One region of the Kitasatospora misakiensis genome, then DNA from elsewhere that is predicted to be linked to it. Evidence: riboswitches for the same ligand, from Rfam matches in the RefSeq annotation. Region 1 holds a riboswitch; the other holds the start of a gene.
The links. Region 1 has a riboswitch for magnesium ahead of ACFP3U_RS24030 (NRAMP family divalent metal transporter). Riboswitches for the same ligand answer to the same signal wherever they lie in the genome.

Region 1 (14,040 bases):
TCCACGGCGCGGACGGGGGCGGCCCGGCGGCCCCGTCCGGGGTGCACGACGAGCAGGTCGCGGACGGAGAGGAGGGGTTCGGTGGTCAACTGGTCCTGCCTGGTGGGGTGGTGGGTGGGGCCGGGGCTCGCGGTCTCAGGCGGCGGCGGGTGCGGTGAACAGGTCGGCGGGCAGCCGGTGCCGGTGGTGGCAGGCGAGGGTGCGGCCGGGGGCCGGCCGGCCGGCTCGGGGCTCCTCGGTGCGGCAGCGGTCGGTGGCGAGCGGGCAGCGCGGGGCGAAGGCGCAGCCGGGCGGCAGCCGGTCGGGGGCGGGCGGGGCGCCGCCGATGGAGTGCAGACGGCGGTCGGTGGCGCGGTCGGGCGGGAGGGCGGCGAGCAGGCCGGCGGTGTACGGCGAGCGGGGGTCGGCGAGGACCTGCCCGGCCGGGCCGCTCTCGGCGAGCCGTCCGGCGTACAGCACGGCGACCCGGTCGGCGTGGGCGGCGACGATCCCGAGGTCGTGCGTGACCAGCAGCAGCGCCGCCCCGGTCGACTCGCGCAACTCGGCGAGGGTGCCCAGGACTTGGGCCTGGGCGCGCGGGTCGAGGGCGGTGGTCGGCTCGTCCGCGACGACCAGTTCGGGCCGGTTGACCATCGCCATCGCGATCGCCGCCCGCTGCCGCATACCGCCGGAGAACTCGTGCGGGTACGCCCGCGCCCGGGCCGCCGGGATGCCGACCTGCTCCAGCGCGGCGGCGGCCAACCGCTCGGCCTCGCGCCGCCCGGCGCGCCGGACCGACCGTACGGCGAAGGCCAGTTGGTCGCCGACGGTGTGCACCGGGCTGAGCACGGCGAGGGCGTCCTGCGGTACGAGGGCGATCCGGCGGCCCCACAGGCGGCGGTACAACGCCCTGGGGGCGCCGACCAGTTCGTCGCCGCCCAGCCGGGCGCTGCCGGTGACCCGGGCGCTCGCCGGGGCGAGGCCGAGCAGGGCCAGCGCGGTCAGCGACTTCCCGGCGCCGGACTCGCCGACCAGGGCCAGCGCCTCGCCCGGCGCGAGCTCGAACGAGACGCCTCGGACGGCCGGGAGCGTCCGCCGGCCGTCGGCGAGGGTCACGGCCAAGTCCCGTACGGCGAGCAGCGGTTCGGTGGCGGTGGCGGGTGCGGTCGCGTGGGCGGCTCGCGGGCCTCGCTTCCCGTCCTGGAGTGGTCCGAGCGGGTTCGGCTTGGTGAAGGAGCGTTGGAGAGTCATCGGTTCCGGGTGTCCAGGGGGCGAGGTGGTCACGTTCGGCGTCCTCGGGGTCGGGCCAGTCCGGCCGGGGTGGTGGCCAGGGCACTGAGCAGGGCGAGGGCGACCGCCGGGGCGAGGGCCGCCCAGGGGGCGCGTTCGAGGTAGGGCCGGGACTCGTCGATCAGCAGGCCCCACTCGGGTGCGGGCGGCTGGGCGCCGAGGCCGAGGAAGCCGAGCGAGGCGAGGGCCAGGGCGATGCCCGGCAGTCGGAGGACGGCGTGCCGGGCGACGGGTCCGGCCACGGCGGGCAGGACGTGCCGGGTGAGGATCCACCACGGGGTGGCGCCGACGGCCCGCTGGGCGGTGAGGTGCCCGGCGGCGCGGGTCTCCTGGACCAGGGAGGCGGCGTGAGCGGCCAACGGCGGCCAGGAGACCAGGGCCACCGCGATCGAGGCCCCGGCGGTGCCGGGGCCGAGGGCGGCGGCGACCAGGATGCCGACGATCACCGGCGGCAGCGCGTTGGCGACGTCGACGAGCCCGCCGGTCAGCTCGGGCAGGAAGCCCAGGAGCAGTGCGACGAGGTAGCTGACCAGGCAGACCGCCAGCGCCACCCCGAGGGTGGCCGCCGCACCGTGGCCGAGCCGGGCCAGCACGTCCCGCCCGAGGCCGTCCGCGCCGAGCGGGTACCGCGGGGACGGCGGCGCCAGCCGGGCGCCGGTGTCCACGGTGTACGGATCGCGCAGCAGCCCCCAGCCGACGGCCGCGCCGAGCAGGGCGGCGAGCAGCGCGGCCGCCGCCGTCACCCGCCGGGACCGGACCGGGCGGGGCGGGGGCGGCAGCGCCAGGGCCGCGTCACGCAGGCCCGGGCCGGTCAGCTCGCGGGCGGCGAGCCTGGCCAGGGCCCCGGCGAGCAGGCCGAGCAGCAGCATGGCCAGCAGCGCGCCCTGGAGCAGCGGGAGGTCCTGCGACTTGGCCGCGCCGAGCGTGGTCCGGCCGATGCCCGGCACCGCGAACACCGCCTCCACCGCGACCGCACCGCCGACCAGGCCCACCGCGACCAGCCCGAACTGCGGTACCAGGGAGGGCAGTACGCGACGCAGCAGGGCCGGACCGATCAGCCGGGGCCGGGTGCCGCTCGCCCGCCACAGGCCGACCCAGCGCTCGCCGAGCACGGCGGGCAGCGCGTCCGCGACCAGTCGGCCGAGCAGCGCCCCGGCCGGTACGCCGAGCGCCAGCGCGGGCAGCACCAGGTACTCGGGGCCGCGCCACCCGGAGGTGGGCAGCAGTCGGAGCCAGACCCCGAGGACGAGCAACAGTGCGGTGGCGAGCAGGAATTCGGGCACCGCGACCAGCATCGCGCCGAGCCGTCCGCCGCCCGTCCGGGGCTCGGCGTCGCCCCGGGCGGCCCGGACCAGGACCGGCCCGCTCAGCGCGGCCGCCAGCAGCAGCGCCACCAGCAGGGCCGCGCCCATCAGGGCGAGCGAGACGCCGAGCCCGGAGAGCACCGAGGGCAGCACGGGGGTGCCGGAGACCCACGAGTCGCCGAACTCGCCGCGCGCCACGCCGGCCGCCCAGCGGCCGAGCAGGGCGAGCGGTCCGCCGTCCAGACCGAGGTCGGCCCGGACGGCGGCCAGTGCCTCGGGCGTCGCCTCCTGCTCGGCCGAGCGGGCCCGGAGCACCGCCAGCGCCGGATCGGCCCCGGCGAGCCGGGGCAGCAGTCCGACGGCCGCCAGCACGGCGGCCAGCGCGAGGGCGCGGGCGGCGCCGCGGACCAGGGCGGAGCGGAGGCGGACGCTGCGAAGGCGGGCGCCGTGGATACGGGCGGAGCGCCCCGGAGTACCGTGCACGGCGGTCACTTCAGATGGGTGTCGAGGGTGACCAGCCGGCGCTCGCGCGGGTCCCGGGCCGCACCGGTGAGGGCGGCGGAGCTGCCCTGGATCACCCGCTCGTGCAGCATCGGGACGGCGGCGTCGGTGTTGAGCACCGCGCTCTCGGCGTCCAGGACCGCCGCACGGCGCTCGTCCCCGGGCTCGGCGGCCTCCGCCAGGGCTATCGCGCGGTCCACCGCCGGGTCGCGGAGCCGGGAGAGGTTGAACGAGCCTTCGGAGCCGAAGTCGCTGCGCAGGTAGGCGACCGGGTCGCCGGAGTCGAGCACGGTGGCGCGGGACAGCACGAAGGCGTCGAACTTGCCCGCCAGCGCGTCCTTCTCGATGTTGGCGTACTCGCGGACGTCGAGTTGGACGGTGAACCCGGCGTGCTGGAGCTGCTGCTGGAGGGCGGCGGCGACCTCGGGCAGCTCGGCCCGGTCGGTGAAGGTGCCGATGGTGACCGTCTGCCCGCTCGGGGTCGCCGGGGCGGTCGGCGCCGTCCGGCCCCGGCGCTTGGCGGCCCACGGCAGAGCCGGCCCCAGCAGGCCCGCGGCGGCGTCGGCCCGGCCCTCGTACACGCCCCGGACCAGCGAGCCGGTGTCGATCGCGGCCCGGGCCGCGGCCCGCAGGCCGGGGTCGGCGAAGACCCCGCGCGAGGTGTTGAGGTACAGCGTGTTGGTGCGCGGCATCGGCACCTCGCTGAGCCGCTCGGGCGGGACCAGCGCGGCCTGGGAGACCGGTACGGACTCGACCAGGTCGGCCTCGCCGCTGCGCAGGGCGGCCGCCCGGGCGGTGCCGTCCGGGACGAACGAGACGTCGATCCCGGCGGCCTTTGCCCGGCCGCCCCAGTAGTGCTCGTTCCGGTCGAGGACGGCGGAGGAGGTGCCGTTGACGGACTTGAGCACGAAGGCCCCGGTGCCGGCGCCGACCGGGTTGACGGTCTTTCCGGTGTAGGCCCGCTCGGCGAGGATCGACAGCTGGGGGGAGGACAGCCGCTGCGGGAGGAGCGGGTCGGCGGCGGCGGTGGTCACGGTGACGGTGTCGCCCTGGGCGGCGGTGGTGGTGAGGGTGACACCGTCCAGGATGCGCGGCTTGGGCGCGGCGGAGGCGGCGGCGTCCAGCGAGCGCTTCACGGCGGTGGCGGTCAGCTCGGTGCCGTCGTGGAACTTGACGGCCTTGCGGATGGTGAACTCCCAGGTGGTGGGGTTGGTCCTGGTCCAGGAGGCGGCGAGGGCCGGCTCGGCGTCGCCGTCGGCGTCGAGGTTGACCAGGGTCTCGGCGGCGCTCCAGCGGGAGAGCTTGAAGGCGTCGTCGCTGAGCGGCGAGAGCGCCGAGCGGGGCGGCTGCATCATCACGAGCCTGATCCGCCGGTCGGCGGAGTCCGTGGAGCCGGTGTCGGCGGCGAAACAGCCGCTGAGCAGCAGGGCGGCGGCGGCGGCGAGGGCGGCGGGGGGAAGGAGCTTGTGGTGGGACACCCGAGGAAATTAGCAGACGATAATCATTTTCAACAAGCCGATGGAGCGGGCGTCGCCGGGCTCGCCACCGCCGCCACCTGCGCGTTGCCCTGCCCACAGTTCGGTCAAGGGGAGTCAAGCTTGGGCAAATACGGTCAGCCGGACGCTCGGGCTGATCTAGGCTTGCGGAGGTTTGAAAGAAGGCACCTCGTTCGGTGAGGCTTCTTCACGGACACAGGCCACTGACCCGACGACGTCGAGAGACGCCCAGGTTCAGGACAGATCTTCCCGACTTAAGGGTTGATCCCAAGTGGCTTCCCCAGCGCGGGGATTACGCCGTGAAGTGCCAAAGCTCTGACGAGTTGGGGTGTACCGGTCCCTGCTGGCTCCTGCTGGTTTCCCGCGGTTCCCGCGGGCCGGTCCGCTCCTTGCCGTGTCGATGCGGCGCACACCTGGTGCGCCCCGGCCGGAAGGAGGCGAGAGACATGGATTCGAGTTGCAGTAGTCCGGGCCACAAACGGGCCCCCGTCCGCCTGTCCTCGTACTCCCCCGGCACGCGGTAACCACCTTCCCTACGCGCCTTTCGACGCGCCCTCGCTCCCGCACGGCCTCGCGCCGTCGTGGGTCGCCGTGGTGCGCGCGCTCGTAGGGGGGATCGCTGCTGCGTGCCCCCGACCTCCCCCTGCCAGGGGGTCAGGAAGGCACGTCATGACCAATGTGATGCTCGACAAGACGATTCCCACGCCGCGCGCGGCGGTGCTGGACGACGCCCACCTGGGCGACATCAAGGGTGCGCTCGGCACCATCCGCCTGGACGACACCGCGCCGCGCCGAGGCCTGTCCGCCAAGCTCAAGACCCTGCTGGCGATCATCGGCCCCGGCCTGATCGTGATGGTCGGCGACAACGACGCCGGCGCCTTCGCGACCTACGGCCAGGCCGGCCAGAACTACGGCACCCACCTGCTGTGGACGCTGCTCCTGCTCATCCCCGTGCTGTACGTCAACCAGGAGATGGTGCTGCGGCTCGGCGCGGTGACCGGGGTCGGGCACGCCCGCCTCATCCTGGAGCGGTTCGGCAGGTTCTGGGGCGCGTTCTCGGTGATCGACCTGTTCCTGCTGAACGCGCTGACCCTGGTGACGGAGTTCATCGGCATCACGCTGGCGGCCGGCTACCTGGGCCTGCCGAAGGTCGCCGCGGTGGTCCTGGCGGCCGCGATCATCATCGCCTCCGCCTTCACCGGATCCTTCCGGCGCTTCGAGCGGATCGCCATGGCCCTGTGCGCGGGCTCGCTGCTGCTGGTGCCGATCTACTTCCTCGTCCACCCGAAGCCCTCGCAGATGGTCCGCGACTTCGTGGTACCCGGCATCCCGGGCGGCAGCGGCGAACTCGCCTCCGTGATGCTGCTGGTCATCGCGATCGTCGGCACCACCGTCGCCCCCTGGCAGCTGTTCTTCCAGCAGTCCTACGTCATCGACAAGCGCATCACCCCGCGCTTCATGAGGTACGAGAAGGCCGACCTGGTCATCGGCATCGCCGTGGTCGTGATCGGCGCCGCCGCACTGATGGGCATGACCGCCGCCGCCTTCGCCGGCACCGACGGCTTCGGCCGGTTCACCGACACCGCGGGAGTCGCCCACGGCCTCGCCGCGCACGCGGGCAAGCTCGCCGGAGTGCTGTTCGCCATCGCCCTGCTGGACGCCTCGATCATCGGCGCGTTCGCCGTCTCCCTCTCCACCGCGTACGCGCTCGGCGACGTCCTGGGCATGAAGCACTCGCTGCACCGCGGGGTCGGCGGCGCCAAGGGCTTCTACGCCGTCTACGCCGGACTCGTCATCGCCGCGGCGGCCATCGTGCTGATCCCCGGCTCGCCGCTGGGCCTGCTCACCGAGGGCGTCCAGACCCTCGCCGGCGTGCTGCTGCCCTCCGCCACCGTGTTCCTGCTGCTGCTGTGCAACGACAAGCAGGTGCTCGGGCCGTGGGTGAACGGCCCGAAGACCAACGCCTTCACCGCCGCCGTGGTCGGCGTCCTGGTCACCCTGTCGGTTGTTCTGACCGCCGCCGTGCTCTTCCCGGACATCAGCGCGGACAGCATCCTGCGGATCATGGCCGCCTGCGGCGTCGCCGGAGTGCTCGCGGCCGGGTACTCCTTCACCCGGCGGCGCACCGCCACGAAGGAGGACCCGATCGACCGCACCGGCCGCGACACCTGGCGGATGCCCCCGCTGGAGACCCTCACCAAGCCCGCCATGTCCACCGCGCGCAAGATCGGCATGGGCGCGCTGCGGACGTACCTGCTCATCGCGATGATCCTCGTCATCGTCAAGATCGTCCAGGTCGCGCTCACCACCTGACCGCGGCCCCCGCCGGGGCGGCGAACGGCTCTGTACGAAGGGGGCGCCGTAGCTACTGGCTACGGCGCCCCCTTCGTGTCGGCTGCGGCAGTGGCCGCGGCTACGGGGTGAGCAGTCCCCGCTCGTAGGCGCGCACCAGGCGGCGGGGCACCAGGTGCTCGCGGCCGTCGAGGACGACGGGCACCAGTTCCGGCGTGGTCGCCTTCCACTGGGCGCGGCGGTGGCGGGTGTTGCTGCGGGACATCTTCCGCTTGGGGACGGCCATCGGGGGTCTCCTCCTGGTGGATCGGGGGTGTTACGAGAGGTGGGCGTACGGCAGCAGTGCCATCTCGCGGGCGTTCTTGATGGCGCGGGCCATCGCCTTCTGCTGCTGGACGGTCAGGCGGGTGACCCGCCGGCTGCGGATCTTGCCGCGGTCGGATATGAACTTCCGCAGCAGGTTGGTGTCCTTGTAGTCGACGTAGGTGATGCCCGCCTCGATCAGCGGGTTCGGGCGAGGCTTGGCGGGTCGGCCGGGGCCCGGGCGCTTGGCCATGTGAGGATGGTCCTTCCTCGGTTCGGGGTTCGCAGGTCGGGTTCGCAGAGCGGGTCCGCAGGTCGGGTTCGCCGGTCAGGCGACCGGTTCCAGCAGGTCTTCGAAGGCGTCCGGAAGGGCCTTCCAGCCCTGCTCGCCGGCCATCAGCTCGGCGTCGGTGAGCAGGCAGGAGTCGAGCAGCTCGACGATGCCGTCCACGTCCAAACCTTCGGCGGTGAAGCTGAGTTGCTGCACCCGGTCGCCGTACTGCGGGTTCCAGTCGAGCGCGGCGGCGGCGCGGCGCTCGGGCGGGTACAGCTCCCAGGCCGCGTCCGGCAGCGAGGCCAGCCAGGGCCCGCACTCCTCGACGGCGAGGTTGGCGCCGGCCGCGTCCCAGGCGAGCAGCAGGTCGGGCCGGTTGGCCAGCCAGAAGCGGCCGCGGCTGCGCTGGGCGGCGGGGACGAGCAGTTCCAGCGCGTCGTGCAGCCGCTCGGGGTGGAGCGGGCGGTGACGCTCCCAGACCAGGGTGGCCACGCCCGCCTCGTCGTGCTGCTGCGGGAGCAGCGCGATCGCCGGGTTGACCCGGTCGCGGGCGGCGGCGACGCCGAAGCCGCCGAGCGCCGCGCGGACCAGCGAGCCGCCGTCGAGCCGTACGGTCCGTGCGGTGGGGTGCAGTTGGCGCAGCATGGCCAGTCCGGCCAGCCGTTCGGGTGCGTCGCCCTCCGGCCCGGCGCCCGGGACGGCCAGCACGGTGGCGTACTCCAGCTGGTGGGCCAGCGCCTCGGCCCGCGTCCGGGAGTCGTCGGCGCAGGTGTGCAGGCCGTGCTCGGACAGCTCGTCCGACACGGACAGCTCGCCGAGCACCCTCAGCGGGTCCACCGCGCAGACCACGCCCGCGAGTTCGACCACCTCGTGCATGCACCGCCCGGCCGCCTCACCGCCGGCCAGCACCTCGACCGCCGAGTGCGGGTCGCTTCCGCCCCACAGCTCGACGATCGCCAGGCCGTACCGCTGCTCGTCCGCGATCCGGACCAGCTCCGGCAGCAGGTCCACGCGCAGGGCGCAGCACGGGCAGTCGTTGGTGAGTGGGACGTCGGCCCGGGCGAACGGGCCTCGGGTGTCGCGCAGTTCGCGGTGGACGGTGCCGAGCGGGGCGTCGCTCAGGTCGTGGTGGAGGACCACCGCGTCGACGCAGCCCGCCAGGAGTTCGTCGACGGCGCGGCGGCGCTCCTCCTCGTGCAGTCCGGTCACCACGACGACCGGCAGCTTGGTGTCGTCGGACACGTCTCTCCCCCTTACCAGCTGGACTTCCGGACGCCGGGCAGCTGCCCGGCGTGGGCCATGGTGCGCAGGTTGATCCGGGAGAGCCCGAACGCCCGCTGGTAGCCGCGCGGACGGCCGTCGACGCTGTCGCGGCTGCGCACCCGGGTGGCGCTGGCGTCGCGGGGCTGGCGGGCCAGCTCGGCCCGCGCGGCGGCGCGCTCCTCGGGAGGGGTGCTGTGGTGGGCGATGATCCGCTTGAGCGCGGCGCGGCGCTCGGCGTAGCGGGCGACTGTCTCCCGGCGCTGCTCGTTCTTGGCGATCTTGCTCTGCTTGGCCATCAGACCTTCTCCCCCCGGGCGCGGATGCGGGCGACGGCGGCCTCGATGCCGATGGTGTCGACGGTCTTGAGGCCCTTGGCGCTGAGCGTGAGGCGGACGTGGCGGCCCTCGCTGGGCAGCCAGTAGCGCTTGCGCTGGATGTTGGGGTCGAAGCGGCGGGGGGTGCGGCGGTGCGAGTGCGAGATCGCGTTGCCGAACCCGGGCTTGCGGCCGGTCAGTTGACAGTGGGCGGACATGCGGGATCCGTTCGTAGGGCATGCGGACGTGGCGGGAGGCGGCAGCCTGCGGCTCCCGTCACCGGACGGCGTCACAGTAGCCTAGATGAAAACGGATTTCATTTTGCTATAGTCCCGGCATGGCTCGAAACGAACTGCGTCCGATCATCAAGCTCCGGTCCACCGCAGGGACCGGCTACACCTACGTGACCCGCAAGAACCGCCGCAACGACCCCGACCGGCTCATCCTGCGCAAGTACGACCCCGTCGCCCGCCGGCACGTGCCCTTCCGCGAAGAACGCTGACCGCTCCACCCCATACCGCGGCCGCCCGTACCGGTGAGTCCGGTACGGGCGGCGGAGGTGGGGCGGCGGAGGTACGGGCGGCGAAGGCGCAGGCGGCCGAGCGTCAGCGCACGTCGAATCCGGTCGACGACCAACCGGCTGCCTCCCGTCCTGGTCAGGGCGAGGATGTACCGGCCGCCAGCCAGTCCTCGACGGCGGCGACGTGCACGGTGGCGAGGCCGGCGGCGAGGCCCGCGTCCCGCTGGACGAGCGCCCGCCAGATGGCTTCGTGCTCGCGGTGGGCCTGTTCGCGGGCCGGCGCGTGGTGGGCCCCGCGCACGATGCGCAGGCGCTGGGTGTGGGTGGAGAGGATGCCCAGCAGCGCCGAGAGGACCGGGTTGCCGACGGAGTCGGCGATGATGCGGTGGAACTCGATGTCGAGGCGGATGAACTCCTCGATGCCGATGTCCGCTTCGCAGCGGTCGAGGATCGCCCGGAGCCCGGCCAGGTGCTCCTCGGTGAGCAGTCCGGCCGCGCAGGCGGTGGCCTGTGGTTCGAGCAGCCGCCGGACCTCCAGGAGCTGGTGGGCCGTACGGCCGTGGGAGACGTCGGCGGCGAAGGCCATCGTCTCCAGCAGCAGGTGCGGTTCGAGCCCCGAGACGTAGGTGCCGTCGCCCTGCTTGGGGACGAGGATGCGCAGTGCGGTCAGCGCCCGGACGGCCTCCCGCAGCGAGCTGCGGGACAGGCCCAGCTGGTCGGCGAGGTCGGCTTCGTTGGGCAGCCGGGAGCCGGGCTTGAGTGCTCCGGAGACGATCATGCCCTTGATCTTCTCGATGGCCAGATCCGTCACCGCCATGACGTCGCCTCCTGCGCTGTCGCGACCGCGGGCATGGGGAGCGCCTCTCGTCGGTGTTCGTGGGGGGGTGGGGAGAGGCGAGGCGGTGCGACCGAATCCCCTGTCCGGCCGGGCGCACCGCCTCGGTGGCTTTCGCTCCTGCCGCGTCGTCAGTCCTGCTACTCCTGCTTCTCGCCGGAGGCGAAGCGGGAGATGATCAGCGCGATGATGATGATCGCGCCGTTGAGGAACTGGTTCCACAGCGGCGGGACGCCGGCAAGGGTCATCACGTTGACCACGAGCTGGAGGGTGAGGACACCGGTCAGGGCGCCGAACAGCGTGCCGCGGCCGCCGTTGAGGCTGACGCCGCCGATGACGGTGGCGGCGAAGACCTGGAAGATCCAGCCGTTGCCCTGGTCGGCGGAGATGGAGCCGTAGTGGCCGGTGTAGAGGATGCCGGCGAAAGCGGCGAGCAGTCCGCCGAGGATCAGCACGATCCAGGTGATCCGGTCGACGCGGATGCCGGCGGCCCGGGCGGCCTCGGCGTTGCCGCCGATCGCGTAGAGGGCGCGGCCGTGCCGCAGCCAGGCGAGGGCGCTGCCGGCGGCCAGGAAGAGCAGGGCGCAGATCCAGATCGCGGCGGGGACGCCGAGCCAGCTCGCGCTGCCGAGGTAGCGGAAGGAGGTGGGCACGTTGACGATGGACTGGCCCTGGGAGACGGCGACCTGGAGGCCGCGCAGCAGGGTGAGCGCGCCGAGGGTGACGATGAAGCCGTTGAGGCGCAGTTTGAGGATGAGGAAGCCGTTGATCGCGCCGATGAGGGCGCCGACGGCCAGGCAGAGCGGGATGGCGGTCCAGGCGGGGAAGAGCCCGAGGCCGTTGAAGCGGGCGCCGTGGTCGGGCAGGACGAGCCAGACGGCGATCACCGGGGCGACGCCGATGGTGGATTCCAGGGAGAGGTCCATCCGCCCGGCGATCAGGATGAGCGCCTCGGCGAGGACCAGCACGCTCAGCTCGGTGGCCTGCTGGCCGACGCCGAGGAGGTTGTCGGAGGTGAGGAAGGCGGGCGAGACGATGAAGCCGATGACGCCCAGCACGAGCAGGACCGGCACCAACGACAGGTCCCGGTAGCGGGCCAACTCGAAGCGGCGCCCGGCGGGGGCGTGGACGGCGGTCGCGGAGCTCTCACGGACCTCAGTGGTGGGAGACATTGCTTTCCTTCGTGTCGTTCGGGCCGGACATGCCCTCCATGGCCGCGACCAGCTGTTCGTCGCTCCAACCGTGCTCGAACTCGGCGACGACGCGGCCGTGGAACATGGCCAGGACGCGGTCGCAGACCCGCAGGTCGTCGAGTTCGTCGGACACGATCAGGGCGGTCCTCCCGTTGTCGGCCACCTCGCGGATGGTTCCGAGCAGGGATTCCTTGGACTTGATGTCGACGCCGTTGGTGGGCCGGATGGCGACCAGCACGTGCGGCTCGGTGGCGAGCGCGCGGGCGATCACGACCTTCTGCTGGTTGCCGCCGGACAGCGCGGACACCGGGGTGGCCGGTCCGGGCGTCTTGATGTCGAGGTCGCTGATCATGCGCTGGGCGAAGGCCCGGGTGCGCGAGGGCAGGACGGTGCCGTACGGGCCGAGCTGGTCGGTGACGGTGAGTGTGGCGTTCTCGGCGACGCTGCGCTGGGGGACGAGGCCCTGGATGTGCCGGTCCTCGGGGACGAACCCGATGCCGGCCGCGAGGGCCGCCGGGACGCGCCCGGTGCGTACCGGGCTCCCGGCGACGGTGACCGTGCCCTGCTGCGGGCGGTGCAGGCCGGCGAGGGTCTCGCCGAGCTGGACGTTGCCGCTGGCGGCGGCCCCGGCGATGCCGACCACCTCGCCGGCCCGCGCGGTCAGCGAGAAGTCCTGGTAGGCACCGGGCAGCGTCAGGTCCGCGACGTCGAGCAGGGTGTCGCCCCCGGTACCGGTCCGGCCCCGGACCGACCAGCGGGGTTCGGTGCCGCCCGCCCGTTCGCCGGTCATCGCCTCGACCAGGGCCTGCTGGCCGAGCTCGGCGACCGGGGCGGTGACGATGTGCCGGGCGTCGCGGTAGACCGTGACCGTGCTGCAGAGGTCGTAGACCTCCTGCAGGTGGTGCGAGATGAACAGGAAGGCGACGCCCTGCCGCTGGAGGTCGCGGAGCTTGTCGAAGAGCTTCTCGATGCCGCGGGCGTCGAGCTTGGCGGTGGGTTCGTCCAGGATGATGAACCGGGCGCCGAAGGACAGCGCGCGGGCGATCTCGACGAACTGGCGCTGCTCGACGGTGAGGTCCTCGGCGCGCGCGGTCGGGTCGACCTCCACCCCGTAGTCGGCGAGCAGCTCGCCGGCCCGCCGGCGCAGTTCCTTCCAGCTGATCGGGCGCAGCGCACCGGTGCTCTGCCGGTCCAGGAACAGGTTCTCGGCCACGGTCAGCGCGGGGATGATCGTGGAGCGCTGGTAGACGCAGGCGACCCGGGAGCGCCAGGCGTCGGTGTCGCCGGGCGCGGGAGCGGGTTCGCCGTTGAAGCGCAGGGTGCCGGTGTCGGGCTGCTGGAGGCCGGTGAGGATCGAGACGAGGGTGGACTTGCCCGCGCCGTTCCGGCCGACCAGGGCGTGCGACTCGCCAGGGGCGACCGAGATCCGGGCGTCGCTGAGGGCGACGGTGGCGCCGAAGCGCTTGCTGATCGCGTCCGCCTCGACGACGGGGCCCCGGACGGGGCTGGGGTCCGCCATGGCAGGGTGTCCTTTCCGAGGATTCCGTGAACGGCGGCCTGCGGCGGGGAGGTTCGGACAGCGCCGCCGGTCACGGATGATGGTGGGGTGGGTTACTTGCCGACGCTGTTGCCCCACAGGGACTTGTCGTCGACGTTGTCCTTGGTCACCAGCGGTGCGGGGAGCTGGTCCTCCAGGCCGTTGGGCAGCTGGATGATCGTCGACTGGTGGTCGGTCGCGCCGGGCTGGAAGGTCTTGCCCTCGGCGGCGGCCTGCGCGTAGAGGAGCGCGTACTTGGCGTAGAGGTCTGCGGGCTGGGAGATGGTGGCGTCGATGTCGCCCTTGCGGATCGCGTCGAACTCCTGCGGGATGCCGTCGTTGGAGACGATGGCGATGTGGCCGGGCTGGCCGGCGGGCTTGAGCAGGCCCTTCTGCTGGAGCAGGGCGAGGGTGGGCTGGAGGAAGACGCCGCCGGCCTGCATGTAGACGCCGCCGAGGTCCGGGTTGGCGGCCAGGGTGGACTGGAGCTTGGCGGAGGCGACGTCGCCCTTCCAGTCGGTGGCCAGCTCGATCACCTGGATGCCGGGGAACTTCTCCTTCATACAGGCGGCGAAGGCCTCCGAGCGGTCGCGGCCGTTGATGGAGCTCAGGGCGCCCTGGAGTTCGGCGACCTTGCCCTTGCCGCCGAGCTGCGCGCCGAGGAACTCGCAGGCCTTGGTGCCGTACGCCTTGTTGTCGGCGCGCACGACCATGTAGACGTCGCCCTTGTCGGGGCGGGTGTCGACGCTGACAACCGGGATCTTCTTGGCGGAGAGCTGGTCGAGGGTGGAGGCGATCGCGCCGGTGTCCTGCGGGGCCATCACGACGGCCTTGGCGCCGGTGTTCTGGAAGACCTGGACGTTGGCGACCAGCTTGGTCACGTCGTTCTGCGAGTTGCTGACCGGCAGGGTGTTCAGGCCCTGCGAGGAGGCGTCCTGC
Region 2 (14,040 bases), on a different contig from region 1:
ACGACATGAACAACGGCCCGCTGGTCGAGCTGCTCACCGGCCTCACCGCCAAGGGCGAGCTGTCCGTGTCCGACCCGAAGCTCGCCGTCCAGCAGCTGGTGGCCACCACCGTCGGCATCCCGCAGCTGGTGCACACCTTCGCGCCCACCACGCCCGTGGACGACGCCGAACTCACCCGGGTCATCGAGGCGGGCGTCGACCTCTTCCTCGCCCGCTACGGCACGACGCCGGACTGGCACGGCCCCGCCTGACACGGAACCGCCGCCGACCCCGGCCCCGGGACAACCGGGGCGGAGACGGCGGCGGGTGCTTACGGCGGGCGCTTACGGCTGCTTCGCCCGGCGGCGCTGCCAGAGCGCGAACGGGACGGCCGCGGCCAACGCGGCGGCCTCCGGCGCCGACGGCTCGGTCGGCCGGTCCCCGGCGCGCCCACCGAGGCCGTCCGCCGCCCCGGCCGCGAGCCCCTTCCGGTCGAAGGTGTCCGGCACCGACAGGGTGTCCCAGCGCGACAGCGGCCAGGCGATCACGAAGGCCCGGCCGATCACGTTCTTCACCGGGACGAACCCGCCGCCCGGCTCGTTGACGTGGAAACGCGAGTCGCGCGAGTCGTTGCGGTGGTCCCCCATCACCCACAGGTGGTCCTTGGGCACCGTCACCACGCCCACCGGTGCGTCCCCGCAGGGCGTCGCGCCCGGGAAGAGGTAGGGCTCGTCCAGCGCCACGCCGTTGACCTTGACCGGGCTGCCCTCCCGGCATTCGACGGTGTCGCCGCCGACCCCGATCACCCGCTTGATCAGGTCCTTCTCGTTGTCGGAGGGCAGCAGGCCGACCGTGCTGAGCGCCGTCCGGATGCCCTCGACGAAGCCGTTGCCCTTGACCCGCGGCACCGTGTCCAGCCAGCCGCCCGGATCCTTGAAGACCACCACCTCACCGCGCTCCGGCTCCGCGCCGAACCACGGGGTGAGCTTGTCCACCAGGACGCGGTCGTCCTTCTCCAGCGTGTGCTGCATCGAGCCCGAGGGGATGGAGAACGCCTGGACGAAGAAGGTCTTGATGCCCAGCGAGAGCACCAGGGCGATACCGACCAGGATCGGCAGCTCCTGCCAGAACGGCCGCTTCTTCTTCTCGGCCTTCCTCCCCGCCTTCTTCCCCGCCTTCTTCCCCGCCGCCCCGGCCCCGTCGCCCTCGGCGCTGCCCGCGCCTGCTTCCTGGCCCTCGTCCCCAACCTCCGCGGTCTCCTGACCACCCGTCGGCCCGGAGCCCGCACCGCCCGCCCCGCCCTGACCACTGCCCGCCGAACCGGCGGTCTCCTCCATGCCCATTCCTGGCCCCCTCCGGACGGCCCGACGGGCCCCGGTGCGGGGCCCCCCGTTGTCAGCTAACGATCGATGGTTCCCGCAGCCGGTCGGGGCTCGTCCCGCCCGCCACCGACCCGTCCGAACGTACACCCCCGGACCCGCCGCTACGACACCCCGCCACCGAGCATGATCCGCGCGACCAGCTCCCGCCGACTGGCCACACCCGCCTTGGCGAACACCGACTTCAGGTGGTCCTGCACCGTGTACGGCTTCATCGCCAGCAGCCGCGACACGTCCCGGGTGTCGCACCCGCGCACCAGCAGCAGCGCCACCTCCTGCTCCCGCGCCGTCAGCCCGTACGCCGAGAGGTACAGCGGCATCGCGTCGGCGGGCGTCGCCGGGGCCGCCACCACCGTCACCTGGTCCTCGGCGCCGCCCTTCAGGGCCGAGCCGTGCAGCACGTACCAACGGCCCTCGCCGTCCCGCACCCGGATCTTCGACTGCGGCACGGGCAGACCGCGGACCACCCGGCGGGCCTGTTCTGCGGCCATCACGAAGGCCGTCGGCACCCGCAGGGAGGTCCGGCTCGGGTCCGCCAGCCGACCGAGCAACTCCTCCGCCGGACCGGAGATCGCGATCGGCCGGTTCCCCCGGCCCAGCACCACCACCGCCGGACCCTCGACCGCCGACCGGTCCGGCTCCCCACCGACCGGCGGCACATGACAGGCCCGCAGCGCGTTGCCGAGATGGCGGGCCGCGAGGTCCGCGAACTCGCGCTGCCGGGCCAGGTACGGCCCCCGGTCGGCCACCCGCATGAAGGCCGCGCAGCCCCACATCCCGCCGTGCGCGTCGAACACCGCCCGCAGTTCGTCGCCGAACCCGGCCGGACCGATCTGCTCCCGGAACCGCACGCTCTCCGCCGGCCGCCCCCGGGTCGCCCGGCTGAGCGTCTCCGCCCGGACCCCGCTGCGCCGGATCGCGGGAAAGGTCGCCACGTCCTCGGCCCACACCTCCAGCCGCACGGCGTTCTCGAACCCCTCCAGACTGAGGTCGTCACTCAGCACCGAGGTCACCAACCCCGTCGCCGGGTCCGCCGAGTGCCAGCAGACCGCGTCGAACTCCAGCACCCCCCGCATCAGTTCATCCGCCCTGCGAAACACCTGCTCGGCCGTCAGCCCCGCCCCGACAAGCTCCCGCAGCCCCTCGACCGCCTGCTGCGCCGCCACCCCACGTCCCCCACGTGATCCCATGCGCCGGAAACTAACACGCACACCGACCACCCGCCCATGCCCCCACCGACGGATCCGCCCCCGCCACCACGGGGACGGCGCCCTCCCCCCTGAAGGGGAGGCGCTTCGCCTCGGCGGCGGAGTCGGCCGGGCTGCCCGCTACAGCCAGTTGCGGCGCTTGAAGATGAGGTAGAGGCTCGTGCAGACGAGGGCCATCAGGGCGATCGCGAAGGGGTAGCCGAAGGCCCACTTGAGTTCGGGCATGGTGGTGAAGTTCATGCCGTAGACGGTTCCGATGAGGGTCGGGGCGAAGAGGATGGCGGCCCAGGAGGAGATCTTCTTGATCTCGTCGTTCTGGACGTGGCCGGCCTCGGCGAGTTGCTTCATCTCCTCGTTCTGGCGCTGGGAGACCAGGGTGGCGTTGACGGTGAGGATGTTCTGCAGCATCTGGCGGAAGCCGTCGACCCGTTCGGCCGCGTAGGTGGCGTGGTCGGCGACGTCGCGGAGGTAGCGGCGCAGTTCCTCGTCGGTGCCGTACTTCTCGAAGCCGGCCTCCAGGCTCCGCATGATCTCCAGCAGCGGGCGGGTGGCGCGCTGGAACTCGATGACCTCGCGGGAGAGTTCGTAGATGCGCCGGGAGACCTGCGGGTCGCCGCCGAACACCTCGGTCTCGATCTCGTCGATGTCGTGCTGGAGGCCGGCGATGACCGGGGCGTAGCCGTCGACCACGGCGTCAAGGACGGCGTAGAGCACGGCTTCGGGGCCGAGGGCGAGCAGTTCGGGGTCGGCCTCCAGGCGGCGGCGGACGGCTGAGAGGTCGGGGGCCTGGGAGTGGCGGACGGTGAGGACGAAGTCGGGGCCGACGAAGAGGTGGATCTCGCCGAAGTCGACCTCCTCCACGTCGTCCAGGTAGCGGGCGGCGCGCAGCACCACGAAGAGGGTGTCGCCGTAGCGCTCCAGCTTGGGGCGCTGGTGGGCCACGATGGCGTCCTCGACGGCCAGTTCGTGCAGGTTGAAGCGCTCGGCGGCCTCCAGCAGCTGGGCCTCGGCGGGGCGGTAGAGCCCGATCCAGGCCATCGTGCCGGGCTTGCCGGGGAGTTCGCGGTAGACGTCGGCGAGGTTGGTGGCGGACGGCAACCGGTGCCCGTCGCGGTAGACGCCGGCGTCGACGACGGAGCGCTCCAGGCTCACGTGCTCGGCCGGCTGGTCCGGGCGCGGGTCCATCGACTGCTCGGGGGCGGGCTGGTTGACGCTGTCGCAGGTCGCCGGGGTGGCGGGGCGGATGAACGGACGCTTGCTCGCGCGCACTGCGCGCACACGCCAGTCGGACATGACGGGGTACCTCCGCGGTTCGGGGGCCGCCGCACCCGGGGACGGGGCAGGTCGCGGGTGCGGGGCGGGGCGGGAGGCGCCCGGCCGTCCTCCACCGCGCACGGCGCCCGGGCCGCGCGCTGCCGCGCCGGGGTCAGCGGCGGGCGGTGCGGCGGCGGGGGTCGGGAGCGGTACGGGAGGAGGGGTGCCGGGTGCCAGGAGATGTGGGGGACGTCCTGGGGAGGGGCCGACTTCGACCCGGACTACTACTGCACTCCATTGCTCTCACCTCCTCGCCGTCGGGGCGCCCGCGCGGGGTCGCCGTGACCGGGCCACCAGGAGGCTCCACACCGCCGAGCGGGCGCGCAGGGGCGCCACGACGTCGGGTGGGCACCCCTTGAATCTCGTCAGAGCTTTGGCACGCCACGGCGTAGCACCCGGGATGGTCCCGAGGGGTGCAGCCACTTGGGGTCACCCCTTAGGCCGGGGAGACCTGTCCTGACCCTGGGCGTCTCTCGACGTCGTGGGGTCAGTGGCCTGTGTCCGTGGCGACGCCTCACCGAACGAGGTGCCTTCACAACCTCCTTGAGTGTAGTACCCGCCGGAAGGCCGCTTCGACCGGGGGTGGGGCCGCGGCTTGCCCCGGAGTACGCCCCGGGTGCCGCACACGCCCCGCGCGGGGCTCGCGGGGGCGTTCCGCGACCGGGTGCGCTCCGGCGCGCGCCGGTATGGCGTTTCGTCAACTCGGCTGCACACGCCGTTGGTTCGATTACCGGCCGACGGACGCGGGCGCCGTGCGGGTCGCCCTTTCGGGTGGTCTGCGGTGGCTGAGCGCGGCCGGGTGGATAGCCGAGTACCCGGCCGCGCTGGCGTTCTTCTCCTGCACCCGGCCGGTGCTGGACTCCGTGGTGCTGGAGCGGGTCAGGACCGAGCCGTCGATCGAGTTCCTGGAGGGCACCGAGGCGGTGGGACTGACCGGTTCGGCGGCCGCGGTGACCGGGGTCCGGGTGCGGGAGCGCGGGCACGACGCCGACCGGAGCGCCGTCCGGGAGCTGCCCGCCGAGCTGGTGGTCGAGGCGAGCGGGCGGACGTCGGCGATGGCTGGCTGCCTGCCTGGCTGCGGGAGCTCGGCTGCCCGCCGGCGCCCGAGGAGCGGGTGGACGCGGGCGTCGTCTACGCGAGCCGCTTCTTCCGGCGCCCGGCCGACGCCCCCGCCGACTGGTCGGCGCTGTACCTGCAGTGCAAGGCGCCGGACACGCCGTACCTGGGGGTGCTGCGGCGGTGTTCCACGAGGTGATGTCGCTGGTCGCCCCGCCGACGGCGCTGTTCCGGCCCTCCGTCCTCGCGGCGGTGCTGCGCAGCGGCTGAGCGGGGCCCCGGGATAATTCGGATGCGCTCCACCGGCGTCGCACGTTAATCTCGGCGCCATGTCGACGCCCCGCGTTTCCTAGCTGACGGACCCGCCTCCACGCCACCCGCGTGTCCGTCAGTCGTTACGGAGCGTCATCCTCATGATCACCACCCGTGGTGTCGACGTGCGCGTCGCCGCCCGCCTCCTGCTGTCCCACCTCACCCTCCACATCGCCCCCGGCGACCGCATCGGCCTGGTCGGCCGCAACGGCGCCGGCAAGACGACCCTGCTCGCCACCCTCGCCGGCCGGCTCCGGCCCGCCGCCGGCACCGTCACCCGTACCGGCCCGGTCGGCTACCTCGCGCAGGATTCCCGCGCCGCCGACCCGGCCGTCACCGTCACCGACCGGATCCTCTCCGCGCGCGGTCTGGACACCGCCGTCCAGGAGCTGCGCGCCGCCGGGAGCGCCATGGCCGATGCCCGCGACGAGCACGCCCAGCGCCGCGCCATGGCCGCCTACGCCCGCGCCGAGGCCGAGTTCCAGGCCCGCGGCGGCTATCCGGCGGAGGCCGAGGCCGCCCAGGTCGCCGCCGGCCTCGGCCTGCCCGGCCGGCTGCTCGACAGCCCGCTCGGCGCGCTCTCCGGCGGCCAGCGGCGCCGGGTGGAGCTGGCCCGGATCCTCTTCGCCGACCACGACACCCTGCTGCTCGACGAGCCGACCAACCACCTGGACGCCGACGCCGTCGGCTGGCTGCGCGGCTTCCTGGCCGGCTACCCGGGCGGGCTCGTCCTGATCAGCCACGACGTGCCGCTGCTGGAGTCCACCGTCAACAGGGTGTTCCACCTCGACCCGCAGCGCGCCACCGTCGACGTCCACAACACCGGTTGGGCCGCCTACCTCGCGCAGCGCGCCGCCGACGAGCGCCGCCGCACCCGCGAGCGCGCCAACGCCGAACGGAAGGCCGCCGCCCTGCACGCTCAGGCCGACCGGATGCGGTCCAACGTCGCCACCGCCGTCAGCGCCCGCTCGATGGCCCGCCGGGCCGACCGGATGCTCGCCGCGCTGGAACCCGTCCGCCAGGCCGAGCGCACCGCCCGCATCCGGCTGCCCGAACCGGCGCCCTGCGGCCGGATGCCGCTCGGCGCGGTCGGCCTCGCCAAGTCCTACGGCGGGCGGACCGTGCTCGACGGCCTCGACCTCGCCGTCGACCGGGGCAGCCGACTGGTCGTCCTCGGGCACAACGGCGCGGGCAAGACCACCCTGCTGCGGATCCTGGCCGGCCGGGAGGCCCCCGACGGCGGGCGCGTCGTCCCCGGGGCGGGGCTGCGGCTCGGCTACTTCGCCCAGGAGCACGACACCCTCGACCCGGCCCGCACCGTCCGGGAGAACCTCGCCGCGGCCGCGCCGGGCCTCGGCGACGGCGAACTGCGGCACGTGCTCGGCGCGTTCCTGTTCCGCGGCGACGACGCCGACAAGCCGGCCGGGGTGCTGTCCGGCGGCGAGAAGACCAGGCTGGCGCTGGCCGGCCTGGTCCACTCGGGCGCCAACGTGCTGCTGCTCGACGAGCCCACCAACAACCTCGACCCGGCCTCCCGCGCCGAGGTGCTGGCGGCGGTGGGCACCTACCCGGGCGCGATCGTGCTGGTCACCCACGACCCGGGCGCGATCGAGGCGCTGCGCCCCGACCGGGTCCTGCTGCTGCCCGGCGGCGACGAGGACCTGTGGAGCGACGCGTACCTCGACCTGGCCACCGCGGGCTGACCCGGTCCGAGCCGGGCGGCTTCGGTGTCAGGGCTTGCCCTCCTCCACACGGAACCGGGCGGAGTGGGCCTCGAACGGTCCCTCCGCCCGGTTCAGGGCGTGCAGCCAGGGCGTCCAGCTCGCGCGGGCGCTCCCGGTGGCCCTCGACGGGGAAGCGCGGGCGACGCGAGCCGGCCGAGCGGTCCTGGCTAGTCGCCGGTGGTGCCGTCGAGCAGCTCGCGCAGGATGTCGAGGTGGCCGTTGTGGCGGGCGGTCTCCTCGGTGAGGTGGAGGAGGATCCAGCGCAGGTCCACATGAAGGCCGTTGCGGATCGGTCGCTTCGCCCGGTCGGCGAGGTCGCTCCCGGCGACCAGTTCGCGGTAGCGGGCGCCCTGCTCGGCGTACTCGTCGAGCAACTGCGGGAAGGGGAAGTCGACGGCGATCCGCATTTCGCGGTCGGGGTCCTCCACGGTCCAGGGGCCCTGGTCCTCCTCGCCGAGGAAGACCACCTGGAACCAGTAGTACTCGACCCAGCGGAGGTGGTTGACGATTCCGCTCAGGGTCATCAGTGGTGAGCCCGGCAGGAGCGCCTTGCGGGCGTTCTCCGGGGTGACGCCCTCGCATTTGGCGCGGACGGTGTCACGGGCGTAGTCGAGGAACGTGGTCAGCTGGGTGCGCTCGTCCCAGGCGGGAGGAGTGTCATTGATTCTGGTCATCGCGGGCCAGCATTCCCAATCGCGTGGCCGCTGTCGACAGGTTTACGGAACGGCGCCCTCCGCCCCTCGGGCGGCGGCCCGGCGGGCGGCCTCCGTCCAGGCTGCGGTGACGGCCTGGTGGGCGCGGGCGGTCGCCCCGGCGGTGTCGGCGGGCAGGTGGAGCGGGGCACCGAGGTGGACGTGCAGGGTGGGGCGGCGGACGGGCGCGGTGGCCAGACCGGCGAGTTGCTTCATCGGCCCGCCCGAGGTGAGCCGGCGGGACCCGGCCTGGCCGAGCGGGACCACCGGTGCGCCGGTGGCGTGCGCGAGGCGGGCCAGGCCGCTGCGGAAGGGGCCGGGCGCCCGTTCGCCGGAGTCCCGGCGGTGGGGCAGCCCGCCCTCGCCGTAGATCAGCACGACCCGTCCGGCCGCCAGTGCCGCGGCTGCCGCGTCGAGCGACTCCGCCGCCCGCGCGGTGCCGCGGTGCACGGCGATGTGCCCCTCGTGGCGCAGCAGCGTGCCGAGCACCGGGATCCGCCACAGGCCGGCGGTGGCCAGCACGACCGGGCGGGCGCCGAGCCGGTGCAGGGCGGCGAGCACCACGGCGGGGTCGGCGAGCGAGGTGTGGTTGGCCGCGACGATGCTGCCGGGTGCGACGGCGGGGACGGGGGCGGGCGCGGCGGGGCCCGCGTGATCAGGGCATGCGGCGTCGGGGTCCGCAGCGTCGGGGCCCGCGGCGTCGGCGGTGATGCGGAGGTGGCCGAAGGCGGGCAGGAGGAGGGCGGCGGTTCGGCTCAGCATGGCGGTGGGGTGCGTCCTCGGTTCCGGTGGGGGCGGGGTCCTGTCCACCAGTCTGTTCGGGTGCCTCGGGCGGCGCCTGAGTACCCGTACTCAACCGTGCCGGGTACCCCGGAGTTCCCCGCGTCGTCCGCCCGCCGTCCGCCCGCCGCCCGGCGCGCGCGTGCTCAGCGCGCGCCGGGCACCGGGCGCGTCTAGGCTGGTTCGGATGAGACGACTGGAGCTCATCGACCAGGCTCTGTTCAACCGGATCGCCCTGTCCCACCGCCCGTTCGGGGCCGGGTCAAAGGTCGGCCGCTCGCTGTGGCGGCTCAGCCACGCCGCCGACCACGGGAAGCTGTGGTTCGGCGCCGCCGCCGTGCTCGGGGCCGTCGGCGGGCGGACCGGACGGCGGGCGGCGTTGCGCGGAGTGAGTGCCCTGGCGCTCGCCTCCTGGACGGCCAATGTGGCCGCCAAGCAGCTGACCCGGCGCCCGCGTCCGCTGCTCGACCCGGTTCCGGTCGCCCGGCGGCTGCTCCGCCAGCCGATCACCACCTCCTTCCCCTCCGGCCACTCCGCCTCCGCGGCCGCCTTCGCCACGGCGGTCGCGATCGAGTCCCCGGCGGCGGCGGCCGTGATGGCGCCGGTCGCGCTGGCCGTCGGCGTCTCCCGGGTCTACACCGGCGCGCACCACCCGAGCGATGTCCTGGCGGGGTTCGCCCTGGGCTCCGCGATCGCGGTGCTCACGCTGCGCTGGTGGCCCCGCTCCTCGCACCTGCGGCCGCCCGCCGGTCCGGCGCGCCGGTCGGCCCCCGCGCTGGCGGAGGGGGCGGGCCTGTCGGTGGTGGTCAACTCCGGTTCCGGCAGCGGCGCGCTGACGGCCGGTGATCCCGAGGACACGGCCGCCGAACTGCGTGCGCTGCTGCCACTGGCCGACGTCCGGCTCTGCGGGCCCGAGGACGACCTGCCCGCCCTCCTCGCCGAGGCCGCCGACCGGGCCGCGGCGGCCGACGGAGCGCTCGGGGTCTGCGGCGGTGACGGCAGCGTCAACCTGGCGGCCGGGCTGGCCGTCGAGCGGGACCTGCCGCTGGCGGTCTTCCCCGGCGGCACCCTCAACCACTTCGCGCTGGATCTCGGCATCGAGGACTTCGAGGCGACGGCCGCGGCCGTGACCACCGGCAGCGCGTGCGGGGTGGACCTCGGCGTGGCCGCCGACGACACCGGGCAACGGTACTTCCTCAACACCTTCAGCCTGGGTGTCTATCCCGAACTGGTCAAGCTGCGGGAGTCGTTGGAGGACCGGCTGGGCAAGTGGCCGGCGCTCGCCGTGGCCACCGCGCGGGTGCTGGTGAACGGTGAGCCGGTCACCGTCCGGGCGGGCGGACGGGAGCGGCAACTGTGGCTGCTGTTCGCGGGCAACGGCGCCTACGACCCGCCGGGCTTCGCCCCGACCCACCGGACCGGGCTCGCCGACGGTCTGCTGGACGTCCGGGTGGTCGACGGCAGCCGGCCGTTCGCCCGGACCAGGCTCGCCACGGCGTTCCTGTCCGGCACCCTCGCCCGCTCCCGCGTCTACCACGCCGCCCGCCTCCGGGGCCTCGATCTGGACGCGCTGGGCGACGCCGACCGGTTGGCGGTCGACGGCGAGTCGGTGCCCGCGACCGGTGCGCTCCGGCTCGCCAAGTCCCGCCGGGCGCTGACCGTCTACCGGCCCGCGGCGAACTGACCACCACCGCCGCCGTACCAGTACGGACGACCGACGCGCCCGGTGGGCGGCCCGCCGGGTGCGGTCAGCCGGCGCGGTCAACCGATGTGGTCAGCCGGTGTGCAGGACCCGGAAGCGGCCGGGTTCCGCCGGGTCCCGGTCGACCACCTGGACCGGCGCCCAGGCCCACTGCCACAGGCCGCTGCCCGACGGCCGGGAGAACCGGATCGGCCCCCGGGTGCCCTCGACCGCGAGGTGCGGCCAGGCTTCGGCGATTCGCGCCCGGTCGGTGCCGTACGAACGCAGCGCCTCGGCCAGGACGGTCACCGTGTCGTAGCCCTCGAAGGCGACAAAGGAGGGCGCTTCGCCCAACCGCTCGCGCAGGGCCGTCCCGACACGTGCGCCGAGGGGGCCGAAGCGCTCGGGCAGGTAGCGCAGGAACGGAACGCCGGCGCCGTCGTCGCCCAACAGCCCCGCCCAGGAGGGGAACTCCGGCTGCCCGGCCGGGGCGCCGACGGTGATCCCGGCGAGGCGCCGGGCGCGGCGGACGGCCTGGACGATCGGCACCGCCGGGTCCGGGTGTCCGACCAGGAGGAGGAGGGCGGTCGCGCCGTCGGCGGCGAGCTCGTCGCAAGCGGCCTCGGGGGTGAGCGCCCGCATGTCGAACTCGACGACGGTGCCGCCGCGTGAGGCGAACCGGTCCCGCAGGATGCCGGTCCCGGACGCCCAGTAGACGCTCGGCTCGGCCGCCACGGCGATGCGGCGGTGGCCGGCGCCGAGCAGGAAGTCGGCGTAGATCCGCCAGCCGTGCGACTGCGCCGGGGCGATGCGGGCGACCCCCTCCGCCGGACGGTCGGTGAGCGCGTCGAGCACCGCCGACGAACACAGGAAGGGCAGGCCGAGGGCGTCCGCCGCAGCGGCTGCGGCGCGTGCGACCACGCTGTGGTACTCCCCCGCCAGCGCGGCCACGCCCAGGCCGGCCAACTCCTCCACGGCCGCCGCGGCCCGCTGCGGATCGGCCGCGGTGTCCCGGACCAGCAGTTCGACCGGCCGGCCGGCGATCCCGCCCGCGTCATTGACCTCGCGGGCGGCCAGTTCGAGCCCGGCGAGCAGGTGCCGGCCCGCCTCGGCCCAACCAGGTCGGGTCAGCGGAACGAGGACGCCGATCCGGACGGACGCTCCGTCGGCGTGCTCCGCCCCGTGCGGCGCTGGTGGTGTGTTCATGCGGTGGCATCTCCCCGTGATCACCTCGGTGGATCATGATCCGCACGCAGCCTATCCAGGCGGCAGGCCCGCGATCCAGGCTCGTTGCGCGCGCCCGCCCGCCGCCCCGCCCGCCGCGACCGGGCGACCGGGTGCTGGACATCGGCCACGGCTCCGGTCCGACCTGGCCTGCTCCGCGCGCCCCACGACGGAGCGGCCGGCGGCGACACGCACCTCACCCCGTTCGGGTGACATTCCGCCCTTTCGCGACGGACCGATCCCTAGGGTTCGAAGCACCGTTGGTTTACGAAGGGAATTACGCCATGTACCGCACCGTCCGTACGTTCGCCGTCCTCATCGCCGCTGTCGGCGCCATCTCCCTCCCCGCCCAGGCCTTCGCCGACGAGGTGACGGTGAACACCACCACCATCACCGTCATCGGGACCGGCAACCAGCTCGCCGACGGCGAGATCACCAACGTCGGCGGCGACGCCATCATCGGCTCCTTCGACGGCATCGACGTCCACTGACCCCACCGCCCCACCCCCCGTTTCCCCACCGAGCCCGCACCGCCCGCGCCCGTCCCCGGCGCGGGCGGTGCCGCGTTCCGGTGGCGGTGGGCCGTCCGGCGGGCCCACCGGTGGGGAAACGCGTGCTCAGGTCTCGCGCTGCGGGCGGTACTCCTCCTCCGTGACGCCGAAGGTCCACGCCACCCCGGCTCGGGCGGTGCGCGTGCTGGGCGGCACCCGCAGCCAGTAGGTGCGGAAGGTGCCGTCGGGCTCGGCGGTCGAGTTGACCACCTCGACCATCATCACCGGCTCGTCGTCGGGCAGTTGGATCCGCCAGAGCACGCCGGTCTCGTCCCGGTGCACCGGTTCGGCGCCGGAGTCGGCGAGGTACCGCTCGTAGCCGTAGTGCTCCAGCAGGACGCGGCGCAGCTCGGCGTTCTCCTCGGTGCGGATCCGTTCGACGGTGACGGCACCGAGCCCGGCCAGGAACTCCGCCGGGACGGGCATGCCCCGCCAGGCGTGCAGGGTGAATCCGTCGGCGTATTCGAGGGCGGGACCGTCGGCGCGGTCGAGCCGGCCCGCCTCGTCGCGGTGCAGGGCCACCGGGCGCTCGCTGACCAGCGCCACCTCCGCGTACGGCCACCACCAGCCGGCGTGGCGCGCCACCTCGGCCAGCGCGGCGATCGCCCCGCCCGGCTCGCCCGCGGACCCGCCGCCCGGTTCGGCGCCCAGCACCCCGGCCGCCTCGAAGGCCGCGAACCAGGGCGCGTCGTGCTGGCCGCGGACGGCGTCGAGCAGGGCGAGCCGGGCGGCGACGCGCTGCTCCTGGGCGTCGCCGGTGTCGGGCTCGGTGTCGGGCTCGGGGGCGAGCCGGTCGAGCAGGGCGCCGCGGATGCGATCGGCGAGCGCGTTGGTCACCGGGCCGAGCTCGCCGCCGGTCAGCGCCCAGAGCGGCGCCCAGCCGGCCGCGCCGGTCCGCTCGACGGCCTGTCGCCGGACCGCGTCCCACGGCAGGGTCCGGACCGTCTCGCGGACGGTCACGGCCCCGGCCGCACGCAGCTCCAGCGCCGCCTCGGCGGCGGCCAGCGGCGAGCCGAACCACCTGATCTCGGCCGGTTCGGCCAGGCCGGCGGCCCGGTAGGCGGCCCGCACCGCGCGCTCGACCCCGGCGCGGTCGGCCGGGCCGGTCGCGGCGGCGGCCGCCCGCCAACGGGCCGTCACCTCGGCCGGCACCCCGATCGCCGACACGAGCGCCGAACCGGCCGCCGCCTCGATCGTCACCTCGGCCGTCACCTCGGCGTGAACGTCCACCGCAGCCTGTCCAGTCACCATCACCCTCACACTCTCCGTTCCCGCCCGGGCGCCCGCCCGGCCGTGCCGCGGACGCCTCGCGCCCGCCCTGCCTCGTGTCCGTCCCGCGTCTGTCGTGCCCCGCCGCCGCGCGCCCCGGCGCGCGGTTGCCGTCAGTCCGCGACCACCCGCACCGCGCCCGGCATGTACTCGCGCTGGCGGACCACCCGGTACCAGCCCTTCGCCAGCGGTATCGCCGCGTGCTCCTCGTGTACCACGCGCCCGCCCTCCGGCAGGTGCAGCCACGCCACCCCGAACGGCCCGGACTCGCGCCGCAGCTCCCCCGGTCCGACCACGGCGTGCGCGTGCCCGGTGACCTCGCCCAGCGCGAGCACCAGCCGGCCCCGCGCATCCCGGGGCTGCGGCGCCAGCGACCCCACCCGGGCCGGCAGCACAGCCTCCCCCACCGGCACCAGCAGTACGTCTCCCTGACGGAACATCAGCTCTCCCTCGCCGATCCGACGACGCATCGGATTTCCACGTCTCGGACCTTAGGGCAGGGGTCTGACAACGACCCCCGATGCCCGGGTGACCTGGGTGAACGGTGGGGCTGATGAGGCAGGAGGTCAGTGGCGGTCGATAGTCTGTGCGACCGTCGGCCCCGGGGGTCGACCCGTACATGTACCAACAGGGGGATCTGTCACCATGTCATCTCGTCGCACCGCCCTGGCCGCCGTCACCGCGGCCGCCGCCGTCCTGGTCCTCGCCGCCTGCGGCCCCGACGACGGCTCCGACACCGCGGCGGCGCCCGCCCAGTCGTCCGCCGCACAGCCCCCGGCCGCTCAGCCCTCAGCCGCCCAGCCCTCGGCCGGCCAGCCGTCCGCCGCCGCGCCGGGAGGCGCCTGCGCCACGCCGAAGCCGAACGGCAACC

Region 2: another riboswitch for magnesium. It lies ahead of ACFP3U_RS18080 (magnesium and cobalt transport protein CorA); the one in region 1 lies ahead of ACFP3U_RS24030 (NRAMP family divalent metal transporter).

What each region holds. Positions count from the first base shown of each region.
Region 1 covers NZ_JBHSOF010000034.1:78,908-92,947, forward strand. Annotated here, with positions in the region: gene ACFP3U_RS24010 (ATP-binding cassette domain-containing protein) at 1-89, opposite strand, end outside; gene ACFP3U_RS24015 (ABC transporter ATP-binding protein) at 136-1,230, opposite strand; gene ACFP3U_RS24020 (ABC transporter permease subunit) at 1,260-2,984, opposite strand; gene ACFP3U_RS24025 (ABC transporter substrate-binding protein) at 3,062-4,552, opposite strand; M-box (ykoK) riboswitch at 4,732-4,905, shown strand; gene ACFP3U_RS24030 (NRAMP family divalent metal transporter) at 5,240-6,883, shown strand; gene rpmF (50S ribosomal protein L32) at 6,984-7,148, opposite strand; gene rpsR (30S ribosomal protein S18) at 7,179-7,418, opposite strand; gene ACFP3U_RS24045 (CobW family GTP-binding protein) at 7,494-8,681, opposite strand; gene rpsN (30S ribosomal protein S14) at 8,693-8,998, opposite strand; gene rpmB (50S ribosomal protein L28) at 8,998-9,234, opposite strand; gene rpmG (50S ribosomal protein L33) at 9,354-9,518, shown strand; gene ACFP3U_RS24065 (FadR/GntR family transcriptional regulator) at 9,673-10,353, opposite strand; gene ACFP3U_RS24070 (ABC transporter permease) at 10,512-11,543, opposite strand; gene ACFP3U_RS24075 (sugar ABC transporter ATP-binding protein) at 11,527-13,083, opposite strand; gene ACFP3U_RS24080 (sugar ABC transporter substrate-binding protein) at 13,176-14,040, opposite strand, start outside.
Region 2 covers NZ_JBHSOF010000021.1:86,487-100,526, forward strand. Annotated here, with positions in the region: gene ACFP3U_RS18065 (TetR/AcrR family transcriptional regulator) at 1-251, shown strand, start outside; gene lepB (signal peptidase I) at 324-1,316, opposite strand; gene ACFP3U_RS18075 (helix-turn-helix transcriptional regulator) at 1,463-2,524, opposite strand; gene ACFP3U_RS18080 (magnesium and cobalt transport protein CorA) at 2,687-3,859, opposite strand; M-box (ykoK) riboswitch at 4,235-4,413, opposite strand; gene ACFP3U_RS18085 (hypothetical protein) at 4,608-4,796, opposite strand; gene ACFP3U_RS18090 (hypothetical protein) at 4,995-5,135, shown strand; gene ACFP3U_RS18095 (ABC-F family ATP-binding cassette domain-containing protein) at 5,350-6,951, shown strand; gene ACFP3U_RS18100 (DinB family protein) at 7,140-7,646, opposite strand; gene ACFP3U_RS18105 (lysophospholipid acyltransferase family protein) at 7,689-8,426, opposite strand; gene ACFP3U_RS18110 (bifunctional phosphatase PAP2/diacylglycerol kinase family protein) at 8,632-10,128, shown strand; gene ACFP3U_RS18115 (ABC transporter substrate-binding protein) at 10,219-11,331, opposite strand; gene ACFP3U_RS18120 (hypothetical protein) at 11,634-11,840, shown strand; gene ACFP3U_RS18125 (DUF6745 domain-containing protein) at 11,967-13,151, opposite strand; gene ACFP3U_RS18130 (hypothetical protein) at 13,283-13,609, opposite strand; gene ACFP3U_RS18135 (hypothetical protein) at 13,815-14,040, shown strand, end outside.